One region of the Shewanella sp. FJAT-52076 genome, then DNA from elsewhere that is predicted to be linked to it. Evidence: predicted binding sites of a transcription regulator. Region 1 holds the regulator's gene; each other region holds the start of a gene.
What was found. Region 1 encodes sigma-54, which starts transcription at its own class of promoters, with help from an activator protein. Its sites were predicted from a motif close to GTTGGCACGNNNNTNGNNT; they were not measured.
Positions count from the first base shown of each region.

Region 2: the regulator sigma-54 is predicted to act here: its motif matches at 1,197-1,215, upstream of K0H79_RS03800 (GSCFA domain-containing protein).
Region 3: the regulator sigma-54 is predicted to act here: its motif matches at 1,683-1,701, upstream of fliE (flagellar hook-basal body complex protein FliE).

Region 1 covers NZ_CP080415.1:3,627,820-3,632,162, reverse strand. The annotation lists gene K0H79_RS16095 (HPr family phosphocarrier protein) at 1-57, opposite strand, end outside; gene rapZ (RNase adapter RapZ) at 44-895, opposite strand; gene ptsN (PTS IIA-like nitrogen regulatory protein PtsN) at 892-1,335, opposite strand; gene hpf (ribosome hibernation promoting factor) at 1,338-1,625, opposite strand; gene K0H79_RS16075 (RNA polymerase factor sigma-54) at 1,656-3,137, opposite strand; gene lptB (LPS export ABC transporter ATP-binding protein) at 3,249-3,980, opposite strand; gene lptA (lipopolysaccharide transport periplasmic protein LptA) at 3,977-4,343, opposite strand, start outside.
Region 2 covers NZ_CP080415.1:876,086-880,428, forward strand. The annotation lists gene dbpA (ATP-dependent RNA helicase DbpA) at 1-790, opposite strand, end outside; gene K0H79_RS03800 (GSCFA domain-containing protein) at 1,303-3,018, shown strand; gene K0H79_RS03805 (SulP family inorganic anion transporter) at 3,311-4,343, opposite strand, start outside.
Region 3 covers NZ_CP080415.1:2,740,115-2,744,457, reverse strand. The annotation lists gene K0H79_RS11980 (PAS domain-containing sensor histidine kinase) at 1-298, shown strand, start outside; gene K0H79_RS11975 (sigma-54 dependent transcriptional regulator) at 291-1,631, shown strand; gene fliE (flagellar hook-basal body complex protein FliE) at 1,755-2,090, shown strand; gene fliF (flagellar basal-body MS-ring/collar protein FliF) at 2,127-3,812, shown strand; gene fliG (flagellar motor switch protein FliG) at 3,805-4,343, shown strand, end outside.

The sequences.
Region 1 (4,343 bases):
GCGGGCGTGCAGGCCCAGCTTATTGACTATGGTGACGTCACGTTCAAGTTTTGGCATTCAGTTCCCGGTGGCGGGCCTCAACCTTGTGGTGAGAGTTGGCGAAGCGTTTGGCAAGCTGCTCGGCAATATACACAGAGCGGTGTTGGCCACCGGTGCAGCCAATGGCAATGGTGAGGTAGCTGCGATTATTGCGCTCTAAGTGAGGCAACCAGGTTTCCAGCAGGTTTTCGATTTGCCAGATGTACTTGTTGACCAGTACCTGACGTTCCAAAAACAGCTTAACCGGCTCATCCAGCCCAGTGAGGGGCCTCAGCTCCGGCTCCCAATGGGGATTGGGCAAGAAGCGGGCATCAAACATAAAGTCTGCTTCTGTGGGCATGCCATGCTTGAAGCCGAAAGATTCAAAGATAATCACCAGCTCTTTGTCGGTGCGCCCAAGCAGTATCTGCCTGACAGCATCAGCCAATTCATAGACATTCAGATTGGAAGTGTCCAGGAAGTGGTCGACCATGTTGGAGATAGGGGCCAACATTTTGCCTTCGAGCTTGATGGCTTCCTGCAAAGAGACCTTGCTGCGGGACAGGGGGTGCAAACGGCGGGTTTCGCTGTAGCGTTTCAGCAGCACCTTGTCGCTGGAGTTGAGGAAAAAGCTGGTGAGCTCTACGCCTTCCGGGAGCCTTGCCAGCTCTTTTTCGAGGGCCTTTTCCTGCTCCGGCATATTGCGGATATCGATGCTGATGGCGACCTTGTCGTTATTGCCCTTGAGCTGGGCAAGCAAGGGCCCAATCAGCTGCAATGGCAAATTATCGACGCAGTAGTAGCCCAAGTCTTCCAGTACCCTGAGGGCTACCGACTTTCCGGAGCCAGAGCGCCCGGAGACTATAACGAGTTTCATCCGATGATTACCTGGTAAAGTTCCTTTTCATCGTGGCTCTTGCGCAGCTGTTTGAGGATCTGCTTGTCATTCAGCTTTTCGGCCATGGCGGCCAGGGTGCTGAGATGTTGCTGACACTGGTCCGATGGAACCAGCAAGGCAAACAGAATGTCCACCGGCTGCTTATCAATGGCGTCATAACCTATGGCTTCTTCACACTTGATAAGCACAGCTAAAGGCTTATCGATAGTGCCAAGGCGGCCATGGGGAATGGCAATACCATTGCCAATACCGGTGCTGCCCATTTTTTCACGGGCCAGCAGGCTTTCGAATATCTCTTGAGACGAGAGGGAGGGATTCTGGGCAGCAGCGAGATCGCTAATCAGCTCCAGCACCTTTTTCTTGCTGCCCGGAGTGGCACAGCTAGTGCACTCCGGCGCCAGGATGGTACTTAGTTCCATCGTTAATGTTTGGTCAGTTTCTCTTTGTGTTTAATAACCTGACGGTCCAATTTATCAATTAGGGCGTCAATGGCGGCGTACATGTCTTCATGTTCTGAAGTGGCGAATACCTCGCCACCGTTGAGGTGAAGCTTGGCTTCTGCGATTTGCTGCAATTTCTGAACATTGAGAACAACGTGGACATTATTGATCTGTTCGAAATGGCGTTCAAGCTTGGAGAACTTGCTCTCTACGTAGTTACGCAGTGAATCAGTGATTTCGATATGATGCCCAGTCAGATTGATTTGCATAGACACTTTCCTCCAAAGACCTTGGGTGGGTTATAAACTCTTACGTTGGTTCGACGGTGGGATCAGCATCGCTTCTCGGTATTTGGCGATGGTGCGTCTAGCAACGTTGATTCCTTGTTCTGCCAGAAGTTCCGCCATTTTGCTGTCGCTCAATGGTTTCTTCTGATTTTCTGCCGCCACCAGTTTCTTGATAAAGGCGCGGATGGCAGTAGATGAGCATTCTCCGCCATCTTCGGTCCCGACGTGGCTGGAGAAAAAATATTTGAGTTCAAAGATACCCCTTGGGGTATGCATGAACTTTTGGGTGGTGACCCGTGAGATGGTGGATTCGTGCATCTCTACCGCTTCGGCGATATCGTTGAGCACCATGGGTTTCATGGCCTCTTCACCATACTCAAAAAAGCCCTGCTGGAACTGCACTATGCAATTGGCGACTTTCAGCAAGGTGTCGTTGCGGCTCTCCAGGCTCTTGATAAACCACTTGGCCTCCTGCAAATGCCCGCGGATAAACTGGCTGTCAGCTTGGTTGCGACTGGTGCGTGCCATGGCGGCATATTGCTGGTTCACACTCAGTTTAGGCATACAATCGGGATTAAGCTCTACAACCCAGCGGCCATTTTTTTTACTGACCGAGACATCTGGAATGACATACTCATCCTTGGTGCTGGTCACAGACTCACCGGGACGGGGGTTCAGCCCCTGAATGAGGATGATTGCATCCCTGAGTTCTTCTTCCTTGAGGCGGGTTTTACGCATCAGGGTACGGAAGTCGCGGTTGGCAATCAGATCCAAATGGTCACGGATAAGCAGCTTGGCGTTGTCCAGATGGGGGGTATCCGCCGGGAACTGACCAAGTTGAATGAGCAGGCACTCTGCCAAATCACGGGCAGCTACCCCGATGGGGTCGAAGTGTTGAATGCGTTTGAGCACGGCCTCAACTTCGTCAAGCTCGACTTCTTCATCGCCCACGGCCTCGAGAATTTCTTCAAGGCTTTGGGTTAAGTAACCCTTTTCATCAATGGCATCTATGATGGCAGTGGCAATGGCCAGATCGGTATCGGAAAAAGGGGTGAGATTTTTTTGCCACTCGAGATGTTCGTACAGACCTTCACTGGTTTCGCCCTGAAACGGCATATCATCTTCGCCACGGATCCCAGGACCGGAAACGGGGGCAGCCGTAAAGACTTCATCCCAGGTGGTATCCATTGGGAGCTCGTCCGGCATGGACTGCTGACTGATAGCGTCTGAAGTTTCCAGCGAAGCACTGTCACTGGTGTCGTTTGAGACGGACTCCTGGCTGAACTGGTCGTCAAATTCTTTATCGCCGCCGTCGGCATCAAACTGATCGCTGCCCAGTTCGTCGTCCAGCTCCAACAGGGGGTTGGCGTCGAGGGCTTGCTGAATTTCCTGTTGCAGTTCAAGCGAAGAGAGTTGAAGCAGACGAATGGCCTGCTGCAACTGTGGCGTCATTGTGAGTTGTTGTCCCAGTTTTAGCTGGAGCGACGCTTTCATTGTACTGCGAATCCTTCACTAAATTATTCAGGTAGAAAGCTTTTCTATCAGGTTATCCGGTGATTTACCACCCTGATTATCCGGATATGAGAAGGGGGCTTTGTTAATTAACTATAGCCTGAATTGCTCACCCAAGTACACTGCACGCACCTGCTGATTGTCGAGGATTTCGGCAGGGGTGCCTTCGGCAATCAAATCGCCATGGCTGACGATATAGGCTTTTTCGCACACATCGAGGGTTTCCCTCACATTGTGGTCGGTGATAAGCACTCCGAGGCCACGATTCTTGAGTTGCTCGATAATCTTTTTGATATCGATAACGGAAATCGGGTCGACCCCGGCGAAGGGCTCATCCAGCAGGATAAATCTGGGGTTGGCGGCAAGTGCCCGGGCAATCTCGACCCGGCGACGTTCACCCCCTGACAGTGACATGCCAAGATTGTCACGGATGTGGGTGATGTGGAACTCTTCCAGCAGCTGCTCCAGCGACTCTTCACGCTCATCGGCGTTCAGCTCTTTGCGCATCTGCAGCACGGCCATGATGTTATCGCGCACCGACAGCTTGCGGAAGATGCTGGCTTCTTGTGGCAGGTAGCCAATGCCTTTGCGTGCCCGCAGGTGCATGGGATCCAGCGTCAAGTCATCATCGTTGATGTGTATGCTACCCTTGTCGCTCTGTACCAGGCCTACCACCATGTAAAAAGTGGTGGTTTTACCGGCCCCATTGGGGCCCAGTAAGCCGACCACCTGGCCGGTATTTACGGTGAGGCTGACGTTTTTGACAACCTGGCGGTTTTTGTAACTCTTGGCGAGATTACTGGCCTTCAGGGTCAGTTGGGTCATTGCTGCTTCTCTTGCTGAGGTTGCTCAGTAGTGCCCTTATCCTGCAGATCCTGCTGGTAATTTTCGGGCTTGATGATGGTGATAACCCTGTCGTCTTTTTTACCGCTGCTTTGGGAAGTGAGCTGCTGCTTTTCGATATCGTAAACGATGGAGTCGGCGCTGACCTGGCTGCCATCCTGCTCGACCTTGGCATTGCCTTTGAGGCTCATAACACGACTGTCGATGTTGTAGCTGATTTCGGTGGCACTGGCATGCACGGTGCGGCCATCTTCCACCTGCTGGCTGTAGGTGGCTGGGTTACCCTTGGCAAGCAGAATACGTCTGCCGCTTTTCTCGTCGGTGAACGAGCTCAGTTCATCAGCC
Region 2 (4,343 bases), 1.6 Mb from region 1:
TCTGGGTTTCACGCTTGGTGTTACAGAACACCACCGCGCTCTCGGGTTTGTGCTCAAGCAGCAACAATTGCAGTGCCTGCATGCGGGCAGCATCGTCTTCCAGATGGAAGAAGTGCTGGGCAATGGTGCTCTTCTCGTGGGTGGTGGCCACTTTCACCATCACGGGGTTATACATCACCTGCTGGGCAATGGTTTGAATCTGTTCGGGGAAGGTGGCGCTGAACAGCAGGGTCTGGCGCTCCCTCGGGCTTCTGGCAATAATCGCATCCAGCTGCGGCTGAAAGCCCATTTCCAGCATGCGGTCGGCTTCATCGAGCACCAACATATTGAGATTGCTCAAATCGAGGCGATCGCGCTCCAGGTGATCAACAATCCGCCCCGGCGTACCCACAATGATGTGGGCGCCATGCTCAAGCGAGCCCACCTGAGGCCCCATGGGCACACCGCCGCAAAGGGTAAGGACTTTGACGTTGTGGATACCTCGGGCGAGGGTGCGGATTTCCTGGGCCACCTGATCGGCCAGCTCACGGGTAGGGCACAGCACCAGGGTTTGAATGCGAAAACGCTTCACATCCAGCTTGTTCAGTAAACCCAGACCAAAGGCAGCGGTTTTGCCTGAGCCGGTTTTGCCCTGACCAATCACATCCTCACCCGCCAGAATGGCCGGCAAACTCTGGGCCTGAATGGGTGTCATCTCGTGGTAACCCATGGAGGACAGGTTCTCAAGCAGTTCGGTTTTAAGCTTAAGGGTGGAAAAAGCCAGTGAAGGCTGGGTATCTGAATTGCTCAAGGAAAGTATCCTGTGGTGGCTAACCGGGCGTTTGCCGGGTCACTGAAATGGCGTTCTGTAATGGTTATCGCTATCGGAGTGGGGCTGAGTGTGAATTGTTTGGGCGACATCTCTGTGCCAACTCCTTCCTTACCCAACCCCAAAGCGTGGCTATTGTAGCAACAAAGCGCCACATTTGCCTCAAGACTGAATAGCGGGGTAAAGCAGGTGTGGGCAGAGTGCTTAAGCACATCTTTTTCAATGTGGCTCCTAATGCGGCTCAATGCCGCTTGCTCTGCCAGTAAGGGAAAGGCTTGCCTTGCGTGAGGGATTAGAGCTGTAAGCCTGATTTGATGAACATGTTTATAAATGATCTTATCGATAAGTTTATTTTCAGCAAAAATTGAGAGAGCTGTAACTTTCGCTTATTGGCTTGATTTGTGCATTGTTTCAGGACATATGCCCCATGGCCAAACTTTTGGCAATGGGGCCAACGACTGGAATTGCTGAACTCTGACAAGGAGGTTTAGACCATGGCACTTGCACTACCCTATGATTCTTCCCGTGATGAGATTTTCTGGCGAACCGCTGTTGCCAACATTCGTACGGGGCTTGAAAACTTCAACATGCTCACGCCAAAGTTCAACATTGAACCTCACCATCGGATTTCATCGGCAGGTTCCTGTTTTGCTCTGCATATAGGTAACTGGTTGACGCAAAATAATTATTCTTATAACAGAAGCCAGCTAAACCTCGATGAAGTATCGAGCTTTGCGTTTGGCAATATCTACACCCCCCGCTCTTTGCTGCAGTGGTTTGTTTGTTCCGATGAAGAATTATCGCAGCACAGCGTGCACTTTGAGGCACAGTCCAGCCGCTACTATGATTTGTTATTACCAAGAGCTGCCGAAACGGGCTATCAATCACTGGATGAGTTACTGGCGTTCAGGACGTTGGCGATGGAGGAAACCCGAGCTCAGTTGGCACAAAGTGAATCTTTTATTTTTACCCTTGGACTGATTGAGGCCTGGATCGATTGCAACGGCATTTGCTATCCAAGTTGCCCAGGGGTGAAGTTTGGTGAGTATGATCCTGAAAAATACCAACTTAAGGTATTTAATTATCAGGAAATATTTTCTGATCTTAGTGAGCTTTTCCAGCAAATTAAAGCTGTAAACCCCGATATACGTTTTGTGCTGACGGTATCACCTGTCCCTTTGACGGCCACAGCCACTGATGACCACGTGTTGGTGGCCAACGGCTATTCCAAATCGGTCCTGCGGGCTGTTGCGGGGGCATTCTGCCAAGGGCGGGATGATGTCAGCTACTTCCCCTCGTTTGAACTTATCACCACCCCCTTACCGGAAGACTTTCGCTATCTGGAAAATCGGCGCACCGTATCTGAAAAAGGCGTTGGCTATGTGATGCGGCATTGGGCTGAATTGTTAAATGGTAAGCAAACACCAGAAGCAAGCCACATTGAAGCGGCATGCGATGATGAAATGCTGGATGCCATTAAGAAGGACACATCTAGTGATCTGGGCACACTGCTGACCCTCATAGGTGATAGCCATTTTGGCAAGTTGGCCAAGTCTTTTGAGCGGCTTGGTCAGTCCTGTTGTGGTGGCATGGTGATGAATGGTTCCGGATTCGCTCAGCATAAATTCACCTTGACCAGAGATGCGGACATCATGGTGCCATTAGAAAGCGCAGAATCCCGGCGCCTATGGCAGCCCATAGTTAACAACCTCGACAGCTTATGTAAGGCTCAACGTCAGTCGGAGTCCTGGGTATTGACCAATATTGGGCTGCAAACCCATCAGACTGTGTCCACGTTTGTGCAGTGGATGAAAGCTGAGCGCCCAGACAGGTTGAATCAGATTGGAATGGAAGACTATGTGGAGTTTTTCGATGCAAAAATGCGAGACCAAATGACTATCGTGTTTCGCCTAAAGGAACAGGGACATAGGATACTGGTGATTTCAGATACCCCATTCTGGCAGTGCTTTGACGAGTCCAAGGGAATGGCACCCTTAATGATGGCCTACATGGATGCGATGGAATATGTGTGGCAGCAGATGGGTGTTGAGTTCTTTCATGCGGCACGTATTTTTAATGAAGAGATAAGCGATCCAATGCCTTACGCTTCAACTTTGGTTTATTCCGATGGTAGTCCGGATTACTTCCATGGTGGGGACTCTTATTACGATTGGCTCGCCGGGAAATTATTGCCTTTGCTGAAAGCCTGACGTATCTGGTGATTTTCAATAATAGGCACTGTTGTTTAATATGGTTTTTATTAATTTAAACAGGGGATAGGCCTTTTGAAAGGTCGTGATGTGGGGCGCGGATAGGGCGGCGGGCAAGGCCGCTCCTTCGTTTCGGCTTTCCATAGAGAGGGGCACATGGCATCCCAAGTGCCACCGACACCGCAGTATCGAAGTTGAACATCCTTCGCTTGGCGAATACTGACGTAGTAAATCCTGCCCGGCTTAGTGAGTATCGGGGCATCCATCAACTACCGCAGCGAATGCCAGTGCCTCAGAGTGAGGCACTGCCGGATGTCGCCTTGCCCACTGCCGCACCGCCTGGTTTGGCGGCCTTGGCGTTAAGTTCGTCCACTTCAATGCCCAGCGAGGCGGCGAGGCTTGAAAGCGCATCGGCGCGGCTGTGGAAAATGGGCAGATCGCTGTGGTGGTCGATGAAGTTGGCTTCCCAGCTGTATTTGCGCGGCACCACCAGATACACATTGCAGCCACAGTCTTTGGCGTCCAGCAGGACGTTTTCGATGGCAAGGCCGGTGGTGGAGTCCATGTAGGGTACCCGGCACAAATCCAGCACCAGGGTCTCGGCAGATTTCACCGCAATGGACTCCCGCTGCAGGGTCTTGGCGACGCCGAAAATCATAGGGCCGCTCAGGCTCAAAAGCAGGGTATTGGATTTCTCGTTAATGGCATCCAACATGCGCTTTTCGTTGGGGCGCATGTCGGAGGCTTCACCCGAGTCGTTGATGGCGTTGATGTTGCGCTCCTGCAACTGTGACAGGCGGTCGATGGTGATAAGGTTGGCGATAAACATGCCCACACCCACGGCCACAATCAAATCCACAAACACGGTGAGCACCATGACCACATACATGGTCATGGCTGCCGAGCGTGACAATTGGTGAGCACGCTTCACAAAGGCCCAGTCGAGAATATTCAAACCAACCTTAAAGGCAATGGCCGCCAGCACCGCCATGGGGATGTATTCCACTATGCCCGCAGCGAGGGAAAACACGATAAGCAGGGTCAGTACCCGCACCACGCCGGAGAGGGCGCTGCTGGCACCGGCCTGGATGTTGACCACAGTGCCCATGGTGGAGCCTGCGCCGGGCAGGCCGCCGCAAAGGCCCGAGGCGATATTGCCAAGGCCCTGACCAATCAGTTCTTTGTTGGAGTTGTGCTCAACCCGGGTGAGGCGGTCGGCAATCACAGCGGTAATCAGTGAGTCTATACAGCCAAGGGCCCCCAGCATCACGGCGCTGATGAGCATGTGGGTCAGTTCACCGTAGGTAAAGGTGGGGATAATCAGC
Region 3 (4,343 bases), 890 kb from region 1:
CCTTGAAGCAGGCGCCCGCCACATACTGCTCCATGGCAGCATACAAGAAGGACGTCTGGTGCTTGCGGTGGTGGATGATGGTAAAGGATTGGAATCCGGCAGTGAGCAGCAGGTGATGGAACCCTTTTTTACGACCAAGGCACAGGGTACAGGCCTTGGCTTAGCCGTGGTACAGACAGTGGTGCGTAACCATGGTGGTGAGCTGAAAATGCAATGCGCTGCCAATCGAGGCTGCAGTGTCATGCTTAAATTCCCCGTGATTTCAGAAGATTCAGTAAAGGAGGTTAGCCATGCCTGAAGGCAGATTGCTACTTGTTGAGGACGATGCGTCTCTGCGTGAGGCGCTGCTCGACACCCTGATGCTGGCGCAGTTTGACTGTGTGGCGCTTCCCAGCGCCGAAGAAGCCATTCTTGCGTTGAAAGAATCACGTTTTGATATGGTAATCAGCGATGTACAGATGGAAGGCATAGGTGGCATGGGGCTCTTGGCCTACTTACGGCAGCATCATCCCAAGGTTCCGTTATTGCTGATGACGGCCTTCGCCACAATAGACAGCGCCGTGAGCGCCATCAAACTCGGTGCGGTAGATTATCTCGCCAAGCCGTTTTCACCCGAAGTGCTACTTAATCAGGTCAGTCGATACATGCCTGCACAAGCCGATACCGGTGCACCTGTGGTGGCCGACGAGCGCAGTCAGGCGTTAATGGCCCTCGCCGGACGGGTCGCCAAATCCGAGGCATCGGTGATGATCCTGGGGCCCTCAGGTTCGGGTAAGGAAGTGCTGGCCCGCTATATCCATAAACAAAGTTTGCGCTCAGATGGTCCCTTCGTGGCCATCAACTGCGCTGCTATTCCCGAAAACATGCTCGAAGCCACGCTGTTTGGTTATGAAAAAGGCGCCTTTACCGGTGCCTATCAGGCCTGCCCCGGAAAATTTGAGCAGGCCCAGGGGGGCACCCTGCTGCTAGATGAAATCTCCGAAATGGATTTGGGATTGCAGGCCAAGTTGCTGCGGGTATTGCAGGAGCGGGAAGTTGAGCGTCTCGGCGGCCGTAAAACCATTAAGCTGGATGTGCGTGTACTTGCCACGTCCAACCGTGAGCTCAAGGCCATGGCAGAGCGGGGCGATTTCCGTGAAGATCTCTATTACCGTATCAACGTATTTCCATTGACCTGGCCGGCACTGAATCAGCGCCCCAAAGATATCCTGCCACTCGCACGGCATTTGCTGGCACGCCATGCAGAGCGTCTGGGAACTGAAGTTCCCGAATTTGACGAAGCAGCCTGTCGCAGATTGCTGGCACATCGGTGGCCGGGGAATGTCAGAGAACTCGATAACGTGGTGCAGCGGGCGTTAATCCTGTCCGCCGGGGTGAAGATAGGTGTGCAGGACATTATTATCGACGCCATGGACGTTAACCAAATCACCCAGGAAGAGACTGCCATCAAGGCCGAGCCCGAAGGGCTGGGGGATGAGCTCAAGGCGCAGGAGCATGTGATTATTCTTGAGACCCTGAGCCAGTGTCGCGGTAGCCGTAAATTGGTGGCTGAGCGGCTGGGGATCAGTGCCAGAACCCTGAGGTACAAGATGGCCCGAATGCGGGAAATGGGTATTCAGTTACCTGCCTGATATTTGGGCAAAAGCATCACAAAAAGCAGGCTTGGCCTGCTTTTTTAGTTTATTGGCAAGCCTTTTGCAGTACCCCGATATCAGCGATTTATCCCGTCAATTTCATGGCGAAGGGAGCAGCATATGCAAATAGGTCCATCTTCATTCATGCAGGAAATGCAGAAACTCCAGGGCGAACTCAATCCTTCCATGGGCATTGAGCCTCAGCCGCTTCGTCAGGTTGGTAACACCAGCGGAGCTGACTTTGCCAGTTTGCTCGCCAACGCAGTAGGCCATGTGAACGAGCTGCAGCAAAGCTCTTCAAGTCTGGCAACCAGACTGGACATGGGCGATACCCGCGTGACCCTGTCTGATACCGTGATCGCCCGTGAAAAGGCCAGTGTCGCCTTTGAGGCGACAGTGCAGGTGCGCAACAAGCTCGTCGAAGCCTACAAAGAAATCATGAGCATGCCCGTTTAAGGCGGCCACTGAAGGATACTGAACGTGAGCACAGATATGATTGTCAGCACCGACAGCGGCATGAGCGGTGTACAGCAGGAAAATAAATCCGGGGTGCTGGGTAACCTCGGTGGCGCCGACATGCTTAGACAGGTCACTATGATCCTGGCCCTTGCCATCTGTTTGGCATTGGCGGTGTTTGTGATGATGTGGGCACAGGAACCCGAATACCGCCCATTGGGTAAGTTTGAAGCCCAGGAAATGATCCAGGTGCTGGATGTGCTCGACAAAAACAAAATTCCCTATCAGGTGGATTTTGATGTGCTGCGGGTCCCCGAAGACAAGTATCAGGACATTCGGCTGCTGCTGAGCCGTAACGGTGTGGATGCTGCCAGTACCACCAATCAGGATTTTCTGAGTCAGGACATGGGCTTTGGCGTGAGTCAACGTCTGGAGCAGGCCAGACTCAAACACAGCCAGGAGCAAAATCTTGCCCGCACCATCGAAGAGCTGAAAAGCGTCAGCCGCGCCAAGGTGATTCTGGCACTGCCCAAAGAAAACGTGTTTGCCCGTAACCAGTCCAAGGCCAGTGCCACCGTGGTGGTCACCAGTCGTCGTGGCGGTCTCGGGCAGGAAGAAGTGGATGCCATAGTCGATATAGTGGCGTCCGCCGTACAGGGGCTCGAGCCTACCCGGGTGACGGTAACCGACTCCAACGGTCGTTTGCTGAACTCCGGCAGTCAGGACGGCGCTTCCGCCCGTGCCCGCCGTGAGCTCGAGCTCGTCAAACAAAAAGAAGCCGAATACCGCGCCAAGGTTGATGCCATACTGATGCCCATTTTGGGGCCGGAAAATTACACCTCCCAGGTGGATGTGACCATGGACTTTACTGCCGTGGAACAAACGTCCAAGCGTTTCAACCCTGATCTGCCTGCGGTGCGCAGCGAAATGACCCTGGAAACCCAAACCAACGGTGAAGCCAACATGGGTATCCCCGGTGCGCTGTCGAATCAGCCGCCGATGGAGTCAAACATTCCTCAAACCCTGCAGGAAGCGCAGGACAAGGCCCAGGCAAGTGGCAACTCACATCGTGAGGCAACCCGTAACTACGAGCTGGACACCACCGTCAGCCATACCCGTCAACAGGTTGGCGTGGTGCGCCGCGTGAGTGTATCCGTGGCGGTGGACTACAAAACCGGTGAAGCCAATACAGAAGGTCAGGTCAATCGTGTTGCCCGCACAGAGGCCGAGCTTGCCAATATTCGTCGTCTGCTTGAAGGCGCTGTGGGGTTCAGTGGTCAGCGCGGCGACAGCATCGAAGTCGTCACTGTACCCTTTATGGATCAGCTGGTTGAGGAAGTGCCAGAGCTGCCAATGTGGGAGCAACCCTGGTTCTGGAAGGCCATGAAACTGGCTTCCGGCTCTCTGGCCATCCTGGTGCTCATCCTCTTTGTTGTGCGCCCACTGCTGAAGAAACTGCTGCTTACCGACAAAGTCGATATGCCTGATGATGGCCGCCTGGGTCATGAACTGGCAGAGATTGAAGATCAGTTTGCCGCAGACACTCTGGGTATGCTCAACGCCAGCGATGCTGAATACAGCTATGCAGACGACGGCTCGATTCTCATCCCGAATCTGCACAAAGATGATGATATGATTAAGGCTATCCGTGCTCTGGTTGCCAACGAACCTGAGCTTTCCACTCAAGTCGTGAAGAATTGGTTGCAACAGGACAATGGCTGAAAATAAAGAAAAATCCGAATCCGGTTTCAAAGTCAGCAATTTAAGCGGCGTTGAAAAAACGGCCATTCTGCTGCTGAGTCTGAGTGAGGCCGATGCTGCCTCTATCCTCAAGCACCTGGAGCCCAAACAGGTGCAAAAAGTGGGGATGGCCATGGCCGCGCTGGAAGACTTCGGTCAGGAAAAAGTCATCGCGGTACACAAGCAATTTCTGGATGACATTCAGAAATTCTCCTCCATCGGCTTTAACAGCGAAGAGTTTGTCCGTAAGGCGCTGACAGCGGCCCTGGGTGAAGACAAGGCCGGCAATCTGATTGAACAGATCATCATGGGCAGTGGTGCCAAGGGCCTGGATTCACTGAAGTGGATGGACGCCCGTCAGGTAGCCACCATTATCCAGAACGAGCACCCGCAAATTCAAACCATCGTGCTCTCCTATCTCGAGCCGGATCAGGCCGCGGAGATTTTCTCTCAGTTCCCGGAAAACACCCGTCTGGATCTGTTGATGCGGATTGCTAACCTCGAAGAAGTGCA